Regions from separate parts of the Streptomyces sp. NPDC090045 genome, predicted to be linked through region 2. Evidence: riboswitches for the same ligand, from Rfam matches in the RefSeq annotation. Region 2 holds a riboswitch; each other region holds the start of a gene.
The links. Region 2 has a riboswitch for cobalamin ahead of ACIPYQ_RS10000 (prenyltransferase/squalene oxidase repeat-containing protein). Riboswitches for the same ligand answer to the same signal wherever they lie in the genome.

Region 1 (3,266 bases), on a different contig from region 2:
CCCAGGCCGGCAGCGGGCCGCTGCGCTCGGCCAGGTCGCACGAGGCCTCGTACGCCGCGAGCATGATGCGCTCGGAGAGCTTGGTGGAGAGGGCCTTCGCCTCGGGGGAGTCGAAGGGCAGCTTCAGCTTGAAGAAGACGTCCTGGAGGCCCATCGCGCCCAGGCCCACCGGGCGCCAGCGGGCGTTGGAGCGGCCGGCCTGCTCGGTCGGGTAGAAGTTGATGTCCACCACGCGGTCGAGGAAGGTCACGGCGGTGCGGACGGTCTCGTCCATCCGCTCCCAGTCGATCTCGCCGTCGACGACGAAGGCGCCGAGGTTGACCGAGCCGAGGTTGCAGACGGCCGTCTCGCCGTCGTTGGTGACCTCGATGATCTCGGTGCACAGGTTCGAGGAGTGCACGACCGTGCCCGGCTCGGCGGTCTGGTTCGCCGTGCGGTTGGAGGCGTCCTTGAAGGTCATCCAGCCCTGACCGGTCTGCGCGAGGGTGCGCATCATCCGGCCGTACAGGTCGCGGGCGGGCATGGTCTTGCGGGCCAGGCCGTCCGCCTCGGCCTTGCGGTAGGCGGCGTCGAACTCGTCGCCCCACAGGTCGACGAGCTCGGGCACGTCGGCCGGGGAGAACAGCGACCACTCGGCGTCCGCGTTCACGCGGCGCATGAACTCGTCCGGGACCCAGTGGGCGAGGTTCAGGTTGTGCGTACGGCGCTGGTCCTCACCGGTGTTGTCGCGGAGCTCCAGGAACTCCTCGATGTCCGCGTGCCAGGTCTCCAGGTAGACGGCGGCGGCGCCCTTGCGGCGGCCGCCCTGGTTCACGGCGGCGACGGAGGCGTCGAGGGTCTTCAGGAACGGCACGATGCCGTTGGAGTGGCCGTTGGTGCCGCGGATCAGGGAACCCCGGGCGCGGATGCGGGAGTACGACAGGCCGATGCCGCCCGCGTGCTTCGACAGGCGCGCCACCTGGTGGTAGCGGTCGTAGATCGAGTCGAGCTCGTCCAGCGGGGAGTCCAGCAGGTAGCAGGAGGACATCTGCGGGTGCCGGGTGCCGGAGTTGAAGAGGGTGGGGGAGGAGGGCAGGTAGTCGAGGCGGCTCATCAGCCGGTACAGCGAGGCCACTTCCTCGAGGGCCTGGACGCTCTCGTCCGCGGCGAGGCCACAGGCCACGCGCAGCATGAAGTACTGCGGGGTCTCGATGACCTGACGGGTGATCGGGTGGCGCAGCAGGTAGCGGCTGTGCAGGGTGCGCAGGCCGAAGAAGCCGAAGCGGTCGTCGGCGCCCTCGGCGAGGGTCAGCTCGACGAGCGAGTCGAGCCGGCTCGCGTGCGTACGGACGAACTCGGCCGTGCGGTCGGCGATGAGGCCCTCGCGGTGGCCGACCTCGACGGAGGCCGAGAAGGAGGTGGAGCCCTGGCTCGCGGCCTCGTCGCGCACGGCCAGCGTCAGCAGCCGGGCGGCGAGCTTCGAGTACGCGGGGTCCTCGGAGATCAGACCGGCGGCGGCCTCGGTGGCCAGCCCGCGGAGTTCGGCCTCGTCGGCGGCGGAGCTGCGGCCGCGGAGCGCGGCGGCGGCGACGCGCCCGGGGTCGGTGTCGGGGAGGTCCGCCGTCAGTTCGGTGAGGGTACGCAGCAGCGTGGCCCCCGGGCCCTCGGTGTTGTCGCCAGAAACGGACTCGGCGCGCGGTGCGGAAGGCGCGATGGTCACGGCGGGAGCTCTCCCTCGCTCGGCCCGGTCATCGGCGGAGCGGGGCGCGAGCGGGCGCATGCGGGCGTGGCGGGAACGCGTTCACACCGCATGGCGTCCACCGGCCCAACCGCGAGGCCCGGACGTGTCGGCACCCGGATCGGTCGAGCCGGGCGCGCTGTCGGCAGGTCATCGGACTTGGTGTCCGGTAGCCGGACACTTCATACCGTTGCGGGACAGTTCCGGATTCACACCGGATTCCCCTGCGGCGACAGCAGCCTTGAGCATACATGTGGGGGCGGCCGTATGCGGCAACCCCCACATGTAGTGTCGGCGTGGCTACAGCTTGAGTCGATACGCGAGGAGTGTCAGCCCCGGGATGGGCGCCCAGTCCCGCTCGGGAACGCGTACGAAGCCCAGTCGCGCGTAGATCCGGTGGGCGCCGGCCATGCTGTGCTGGGTCGAGAGCACGAGGCCCGTGACCCCCTCGATGGCCCGCGCCCGCTCGATGCACGCCCGCACCAACGCCTCGCCGGCGCCCTGTCCGCGCCCCTCGTGGGCGACGGCGAGCATCCGGAACTCCGCCTCGTCCGGGGCGGCGATGTCGGCGAGCGGACTGCCGGGCGCGGCGAAGGTCACCCCGCCCAGCACCCGCCCGTCCCGCTCGGCGACGAGCACCTCGGCCAGGGCGGCCCGGCCGGCGACGTCGCGCAGCACGTTCAGGTACGCGTCGTCCTCGTTGAAGTCCAGGTGCCCGTCGGCGAGGTAGGCCCGGGCGGTGATCTCACCCAGCTCCGCGAACTCGGCGGGCAGCGCCGTTCTGATGACCATGTCCATGCGGTCGAGTGTGCAGGACGGTGCCGGTGCCCGGCGCCATCGCTGATCGACCGCGCCAGGTCCGAGGTCTCGGTCCGCGCTGAGGAACGACGAAGGGCCCCGCCGTTTTGCACGGCGGGGCCCTTCGTTCCCGTCAGCAGCAGCGGAAGCCCTCGCGGGGGTCCGCCTCGCGGGCGTCCGTACGGGCGCGTTCGAAGGCGCGGCGGGTGAGGACCTCCGCGTCCGGGTCGTGGGAGCGGGCGTGGGCCACGTACCGGTCGTACGCGGCCTCCCCCGAGAACTCCCGTACGTAGAACCGGGCCCTGGCCAGCACGCTCCGTACGGTGCTCACGCCACCGGCTCCTTGACCTGCCCGCCGCCGGAATCGCGGTCCGCCGCGGCGAGCTCCGCCCGCTCCTCGGCCGTCGCGATCAGTCCGGCCGGGGCGACGATCTTCGACTCGGTCCACGGGACCTCGGAGAGGGTCGCCGACCCCGGGTCGCGGACGGCCTTCAGGCAGGTCCGGGCGGCGTCCGCGAGGACCACGATGATCAGGACGGCGAAGAAGGCGCACAGCACGCCGTCGACCGTGGCGTTGGTGACCACGGTGTGCATGTCGTCCATGTTCTTCGCCGGCGCCAGGACCTTGTCGGCGTCGATCCCGGCCTGGTACTTGTCGCGCTGGGCGAAGAAGCCGACCTTCACGTCCTCGGAGAAGATCTTCTGGTAGCTCGCGGTGAGGGTCACCGTGGCGTCCCAGACCAGCGGGACA
Region 2 (3,266 bases):
CGTCGCCGAGGGCACGCAGTGCCTGCGCGGCCCAGGCGGTGGCAGCCGGGTTGCCGGTGGTCTCGTAGGAGACGGCGGGCCACGCACCGGCCGCCAGCTGGGACCTCTTCAGGTAGCCGCGCGCCTTCTGGAGCACCGGTTCGTGTCCGCCGGCCCGTTCCAGGGCCAGGGCGATCAGGCCGGTGGCGCCGGCCTCGCTCTCGCACCCACCCTCGGTTCCGGGCCGGATGAGGACGCTGGTGAATCCGCCGTCCTCGCACTGGAGGACGGTCAGCCGGGCCACGGAGCCGGCCGGGGGCGTCACACCGGCATTGACCAGGGCGATGACGGCCATGGCCTGGGCGTCGGCCTGTCCCGTCGTACGGAAGTCGCCCTTGGTGAGGCAGCCTTCGATCGTCTCGCCGTCGCCGATGTCGCGCGGGCAGGCGTACTTGACGAGGTCGCCGAGCAGGTCGTGCCCACCGAACGCGCGCGGGTCCTTGCCGGTGGCCTCGGCGACCAGCGCGAGCCGGGCCGCGGCGGTGGCGTCCGGGATGCCGTCCTTGCCGGCCGGGTAGGCGTAGGCGTCGGTCTGTGCGGGCGTGGCGAGGAAGTCGGCGATCTTCTTCGCCACCGGGCTCTTGCGGTCGGCCGCCGTGAGGGCGAACACGGCCTCCGTGCTGAGGAAATGGTTCGGGGTGGTGGAGCCTTCGTCGACGACGCGGTCCCCCTCCGCCAGTATCCCGGTGACCCAGCGGGTGGCCGCGGGTACGTCGACCGAACCGGCGGGCACCTTGGGCGGGGCCGTCGGCACGGTCGGGTCGGGGGTGGTGAACCCCCGGACGTCGTCGGGGGTGAAGGACGGCTTGCCCTTGGTGCCGGCGATGTCGGTACCGCCGTAGACCCAGGCCTCCACATCGCCGGCCTTCGGCGTCCGGGCCATGGCACCCAGCTCGCTGTAGGACCACTTCCGCTGCCCGGGCGAAGCGGTCCAGTACGACCAGTAGGCCGTGGCCTGCGGCGTGAGGACGCAGTTCTCCTTGTCCGGCGTGGGGTACTGCGTACCGGTGCCCTTGCCTATGCGGCAGATGAAGGCCGGGCCGTCGTGGACGGTGCCCTCCGTCGTGAAGCCGCCGGTCTGCAGCAGCTCGTAGCCGGTCGTCGGCGTGGTGTCGCAGCCGCGTTCGACCTTGCCGCCGAAGGGACCGAAGTCGACCACGACGATGGCACCCTTGGTGGCCGTGCACTGCTCGATCGGGTCGGCATGGGCGGACGGGGGAACCGTGAGGAAGGCCGCTCCCGCACCGAGCGTCAGGAAGGCCGCGGTCACGAGGGAAAGCGAGCGCCGCCTCGTCCCCGACTGCCGTTTCGCCTGTTGTTCGGTCCCCACCGCGGCCCCTCGTCTCTGCCGGGCGGCTGCGTACGTGGCGATGCACCCCCGCACGGCCCTGTGGCCATGGAGAGGCTGCGACGACCACACCGCAATCCGCGACGGCGCTCTTCGTACTGTGACCCAGCCCCAGGCATTCCGGCTCACCCGGACGAACCGGGCCTACGGTTGCGGGTCAGCGCCGGAATTCGACCGGCTTCCCCTGGTACTGAGCAGTTATCAGCCGGAGTGCAACACGGATCCCGACGACGCGTCAAGGTGGCATGGGTCTCAGCGGACCGACCCGGACGGATGCGGTCGGCATCACGCACCGGGTGGCTGGCGGTCCCTTGATCACTCGGGTAGCGTCCAGGGCTGCCACATGGGGGAATCCGGTGCGATGCCGGAGCTGACGCGCAGCGGTGTGGGGGCGGCGGGGGCCGTTTCCGAGCCCGAATGCCCAAACGGCGATGCAGCACAGCAGCCGTACCACGCGTTCCGGACGGCGGCCCCCGGCATGCCCGGCCGTGCGTCCGTACGGCGATCGCGTGGTGCCCGGGACGGCCGGCGTCCGCCGATTCCAGGAGCAGGCCATGTCCCGTCCCCGTACGTCCCGCCGCCTCGCGCTCGCGGTGCCCGCCGCGCTCGGCGCCTTCGCCCTCACCGCGCTGCCCGCCTTCGCGACCTCGTCGCCGGCGCAGATCGCCACGTCCAAGACGAACGGCGTCGCCTACCTCAAGTCGCTGCAGGCGGCCGACGGTTCGTACGCCGGCGCCGGCCTGTCCAACGAGTGGGCGTTCAGCACCTTCGCCGCCGCCGGCACCGCGGTCGTCGACGTCGCCCCGGGCGGGGACACGACGAAGAACGCCCGCACCGTCTACCGGAACCTGCTGTCCACGGCGGGCTGGCCCTCGGCCTCCCCGGTGGTCACCGACTTCGAGCGCGGCACCCTCAACGCGTACGCCGCCGGCATCGACCCGGCCCGCGTGTCGGCCTCGCGCAACCTCATCGCGCACGTCTACTCCTACTGGCAGACCGCCGAGGCGGGCTACTTCGGCCCCTCCGGAAACTTCAACGGCACCGTCTTCGCGGCCCTTTCGCTGGGCGGCGCCAAGACCCAGGCCGGCGGCGCCCGCGTTCCGCAGGCGCTCACGGACGCGATGGTCACCCGCATCCGCGCCAACCAGCACGTCGACGGCGGCTGGACCTACAACAAGGCCGAGGGCAACCCCACCGTCCTCAACTCCGCGAGCGACGTCGACATGACCGGCGCCGCGATGGCCGCCCTGTGCGTCTCCGGCGTCCCCAACACCGACGCCGACGTCGTCCAGGCCAAGAACTTCCTCAAGAGCAAGCTCGTCGCCAACACCGGGGCCTTCAACTCCCTGTACGGGGTCAACACCAGCTCCAACGGCTGGGGCGTCGCCGGCCTCAACGCCTGTGGCATCAACCCGCAGACGGGCGACTTCCTCACCGCCAACGGCAAGACCCCGATCGACTTCCTGATCGCCAACCAGTACAACCCGGCGGGCGGTTTCAAGTACAAGCCGGCCGACACCGCCCCGACCGCGTACGCCTCCATCGACGCGCTGCGCGCCGTGGCCGGCGGCGGCTTCACCACGGCCCCGCCCGTCCCGGTCACCCCCGGCGCCCCGCAGTGGGTCGCCCAGTCCACCTTCACCGCCGGCACCGCCACCAGGCTGGCCCTGACCGTCGACGACGGCGCGGGCAGCCTCAAGGTCTGCTCGGTGGCCTTCACGCCGACCGGTACGACCACCACCCTCGGCGACGTCCTGAACGCGGCCACCAGCGGTGCCACCCCGGCGGGCTGCGTCACGAGCGTCACCCCGTCGTCCGGCACCGGCACCCTCACGAACGTCAACGGCAAGGCCAACAGCGGTGGCAACACCTGGAAGGT
Region 3 (3,266 bases), on a different contig from region 2:
AGGACGCGCACAACCTGGCCTGGAAGCTCGCGGCCGTACTGGACGGCGCGGCCGGCCCCGGGCTGCTGGAGACGTACGAGGCCGAGCGGCTCCCGGTGGCGCGGGCGACGAGCGAGCGCGCCTCGGCCCGGTCCGTCGAGCACAGCCACCCGGGGTACGAGCCCGACCCCGAGACCGCCCCCCGGGCCCAGTCCGAGCCCGCCCCGGGCGGACGGCAGGGCGGTGTCCTGTCCGTGGCCATGGGCTACCGCTACAACCAGGGGGCGGTCCTGGGCACCGATCCCGACCAGCCGGTCGTGCCCGAACGGATGCGTCTGTGCGGCGAACCGGGCACGCGCGCGCCGCACATGTGGCTCCACGCCCCGGGGGAGGAGCAGCAGAAGTCCACCCTGGACCTCTACGAGCGGTCCTTCGTCCTGCTCAGCTCCGAGGGCACGCCGTGGAGCGGGGCGGCGCGATCCGTCGCCAAACGGATGAACCTGCGCCTGGACGCCTACGCCATCGGCAACGGGCCGGAGGCCGAGCTGATCCCTTCGAACGGCGGCGACTGGGCCGAGGCGCACGGCACGACCGCGGCCGGGGCGGTCCTCGTCCGCCCGGACGGCTTCGTGGCCTGGCGTTCGGAGGAGGCCGTGGCTGATGAGGAATCGGTCCTCTACAAGGTCCTGACCACCCTGCTGGACCGGTACTGACCTTCCCCCCCCCGGATCCCCGCGCCGCCCCGGCGGTGCGGGGATCCTCCGTGTCCCGGTCTCGCCGCGCCATCCGGATATTGGACAACCCTGTCCGTTGGCGACGAACGCCATCTACTCTGGCCGGGCAGCTGGTTCGCACCCGTCAGCCGGACGGGGTGCGTCGTAAGAGGGAACCCGGTGGGAATCCGGGACTGCCCCGCAGCGGTGAGCGGGAACGACCGCCGTCATACGCACTGGGACCGGATCCGGTCCTGGGAAGCGACGGCCAGTAGGTGCCCGCCGGGAGACCGGCAGGCGTGCCCGCGAGTCCGAAGACCTGCCCGTTGCCCGAGCGCGAACGACCGCGCCCGGTTTCCCGGTGACCTCGTGGGCGGGTCGGCGTGCTTCAGGCGGATCGTTCCGGCGCGTACCTCAGGCGTACGCGCATCCGGCGGTCCGCCCGTTCCGGCACCCCTTCGCAGCCCAGGCCCGTCACCGGGTCCATGGAGACACGCTCGCGAAGGAGAGTTCCGTGACCACCGAGTCCGCAGCCGCGGCAGTACAGGCCACCGTGTACGGCTACCCCCGCCAGGGCGGCAGCCGGGAACTGAAGAAGGCCGTCGAGGGCTACTGGAAGGGCCGCGTCACCGCCGACGCCCTCCGGGGCACCGCCCGTGACCTGCGCCGGACCAACTGGCAGCAGCTGGCCGACGCCGGCATCACCGAAGTGCCGACCGGCGACTTCTCGTACTACGACCACGTGCTGGACACCAGTGTGATGGTCGGCGCCGTCCCCGAGCGCCACCGCGCCGCGGTGCGGACCGACGCCCTCGACGGCTACTTCGCCATGGCGCGCGGTACCCAGGACGTGGCGCCGCTGGAGATGACCAAGTGGTTCGACACCAACTACCACTACCTGGTGCCCGAACTCGGCCCGGACACCGTGTTCACGGCGGACTCCTCGAAGCAGGTCGCCGAGCTCGAAGAGGCACGGGCGCTCGGCCACACCGCCCGCCCGGTGCTGGTCGGGCCCGTGACGTACCTCCTGCTGGCCAAGCCCGCCCCCGGTGTCGCCGCCGACTTCGAGCCCCTGACCCTGCTCGACCGCCTGCTGCCCGTCTACGCCCGGGTCCTGGCCGACCTGCGCGCGGCCGGAGCCGAGTGGGTGCAACTGGACGAGCCCGCGCTCGTGCAGGACCGCACCCCCGCCGAACTGAACGCCGCCGCCCGCGCGTACCGCGAGCTCGGCGCCCCGGGCGACCGGCCGAAGCTGCTCGTGGCCTCGTACTTCGACCGGCTCGGCGAGGCCCTGCCGGTGCTGGCCAAGGCTCCCGTCGACGGGCTCGCCCTGGACTTCACCGATGCCGCCGCCGCGAACCTCGCCGACCTCGCCGCCGTCGGCGGCCTGCCCGGCAAGCGGCTCGTCGCGGGCGTCGTCAACGGCCGCAACATCTGGATCAACGACCTCGAGAAGTCCCTGTCCACCCTCGGTACCCTCCTGGGCCTCGCCGACCGGGTCGACGTGGCCGCCTCCTGCTCCCTGCTCCACGTCCCGCTGGACGCCACCGTCGAACGGGACGTCGACCCGCAGGTCAGGCGCTGGCTCGCCTTCGCCCGGCAGAAGACCGCGGAGATCGCCACGCTCGCCCGCGGCCTCTCCGGCGGCACCGACGCGATCGCGGCCGAACTCGCCGCCAACCGGGCCGACCTGGCCTCCCGCGCCCACTCCGCCGTCACCCGCGATCCCGCCGTGCGCGCCCGGACCGCGGCGATCACCGACGCCGACGGCCGCCGCTCCCAGCCGTACGAGGAGCGCGCGAGCGCCCAGCACGCCCGCCTGGGCCTGCCGCTGCTGCCCACGACGACCATCGGCTCGTTCCCGCAGACCGACGAACTGCGCGTGGCCCGCGCCGACCTGCGGGCCGGCCGCATCGACACGGCGGGCTACGAGGACCGCATCGAGGCCGAGATCCGGGAGGTCCTGGCCTTCCAGGAGAAGGCCGGCATCGACGTCCTCGTGCACGGCGAGCCCGAGCGCAACGACATGGTCCAGTACTTCGCCGAGCAGCTCACCGGCTACCTCGCCACCCAGCACGGCTGGGTCCAGTCCTACGGCACCCGCTACGTCCGCCCGCCCGTCCTGGCCGGCGACATCTCCCGCCCCGACCCGATGACCGTGCGCTGGACCACGTACGCCCAGGCGCAGACGGGCCGCCCGGTCAAGGGCATGCTCACCGGCCCCGTCACCATGCTCGCCTGGTCCTTCGTCCGCGACGACCAGCCGCTCGGCGACACCGCCCGCCAGGTGGCGCTGGCCCTGCGCGACGAGGTGAACGACCTGGAGGCGGCGGGCACCTCCGTCATCCAGGTGGACGAACCGGCGCTGCGGGAGACCCTCCCGCTGCGCGCCGCCGACCACGCCGCCTACCTGGCGTGGGCCACCGAGTCCTTCCGGCTCACCACCGCCGGGGTCCGTCCGGACACCCAGATCCACACGCACATGTGCTACGCCGAGTTCGGCGACATCGTCGACGCCATCGAGGCCCTCGACGCCGACGTCATCAGCCTGGAGGCGGCCCGCTCGCACATGCA

Region 1: it holds a riboswitch for cobalamin, as region 2 does, so the genes downstream of both, ACIPYQ_RS21205 (ribonucleoside-diphosphate reductase subunit alpha) here and ACIPYQ_RS10000 (prenyltransferase/squalene oxidase repeat-containing protein) in region 2, are expected to answer to the same signal.
Region 3: it holds a riboswitch for cobalamin, as region 2 does, so the genes downstream of both, metE (5-methyltetrahydropteroyltriglutamate--homocysteine S-methyltransferase) here and ACIPYQ_RS10000 (prenyltransferase/squalene oxidase repeat-containing protein) in region 2, are expected to answer to the same signal.

What each region holds. Positions count from the first base shown of each region.
Region 1 covers NZ_JBIVFA010000007.1:344,910-348,175, reverse strand. Annotated here, with positions in the region: gene ACIPYQ_RS21205 (ribonucleoside-diphosphate reductase subunit alpha) at 1-1,699, opposite strand, end outside; cobalamin riboswitch at 1,844-1,976, opposite strand; gene ACIPYQ_RS21200 (GNAT family N-acetyltransferase) at 2,018-2,515, opposite strand; gene ACIPYQ_RS21195 (YbdD/YjiX family protein) at 2,649-2,846, opposite strand; gene ACIPYQ_RS21190 (carbon starvation CstA family protein) at 2,843-3,266, opposite strand, start outside.
Region 2 covers NZ_JBIVFA010000003.1:227,970-231,235, forward strand. Annotated here, with positions in the region: gene ACIPYQ_RS10000 (prenyltransferase/squalene oxidase repeat-containing protein) at 1-1,369, opposite strand, end outside; cobalamin riboswitch at 1,480-1,617, opposite strand; cobalamin riboswitch at 1,734-1,810, shown strand; gene ACIPYQ_RS10005 (hypothetical protein) at 1,942-3,266, shown strand, end outside.
Region 3 covers NZ_JBIVFA010000013.1:149,524-152,789, reverse strand. Annotated here, with positions in the region: gene ACIPYQ_RS29810 (FAD-dependent oxidoreductase) at 1-692, shown strand, start outside; cobalamin riboswitch at 808-1,034, shown strand; gene metE (5-methyltetrahydropteroyltriglutamate--homocysteine S-methyltransferase) at 1,207-3,266, shown strand, end outside.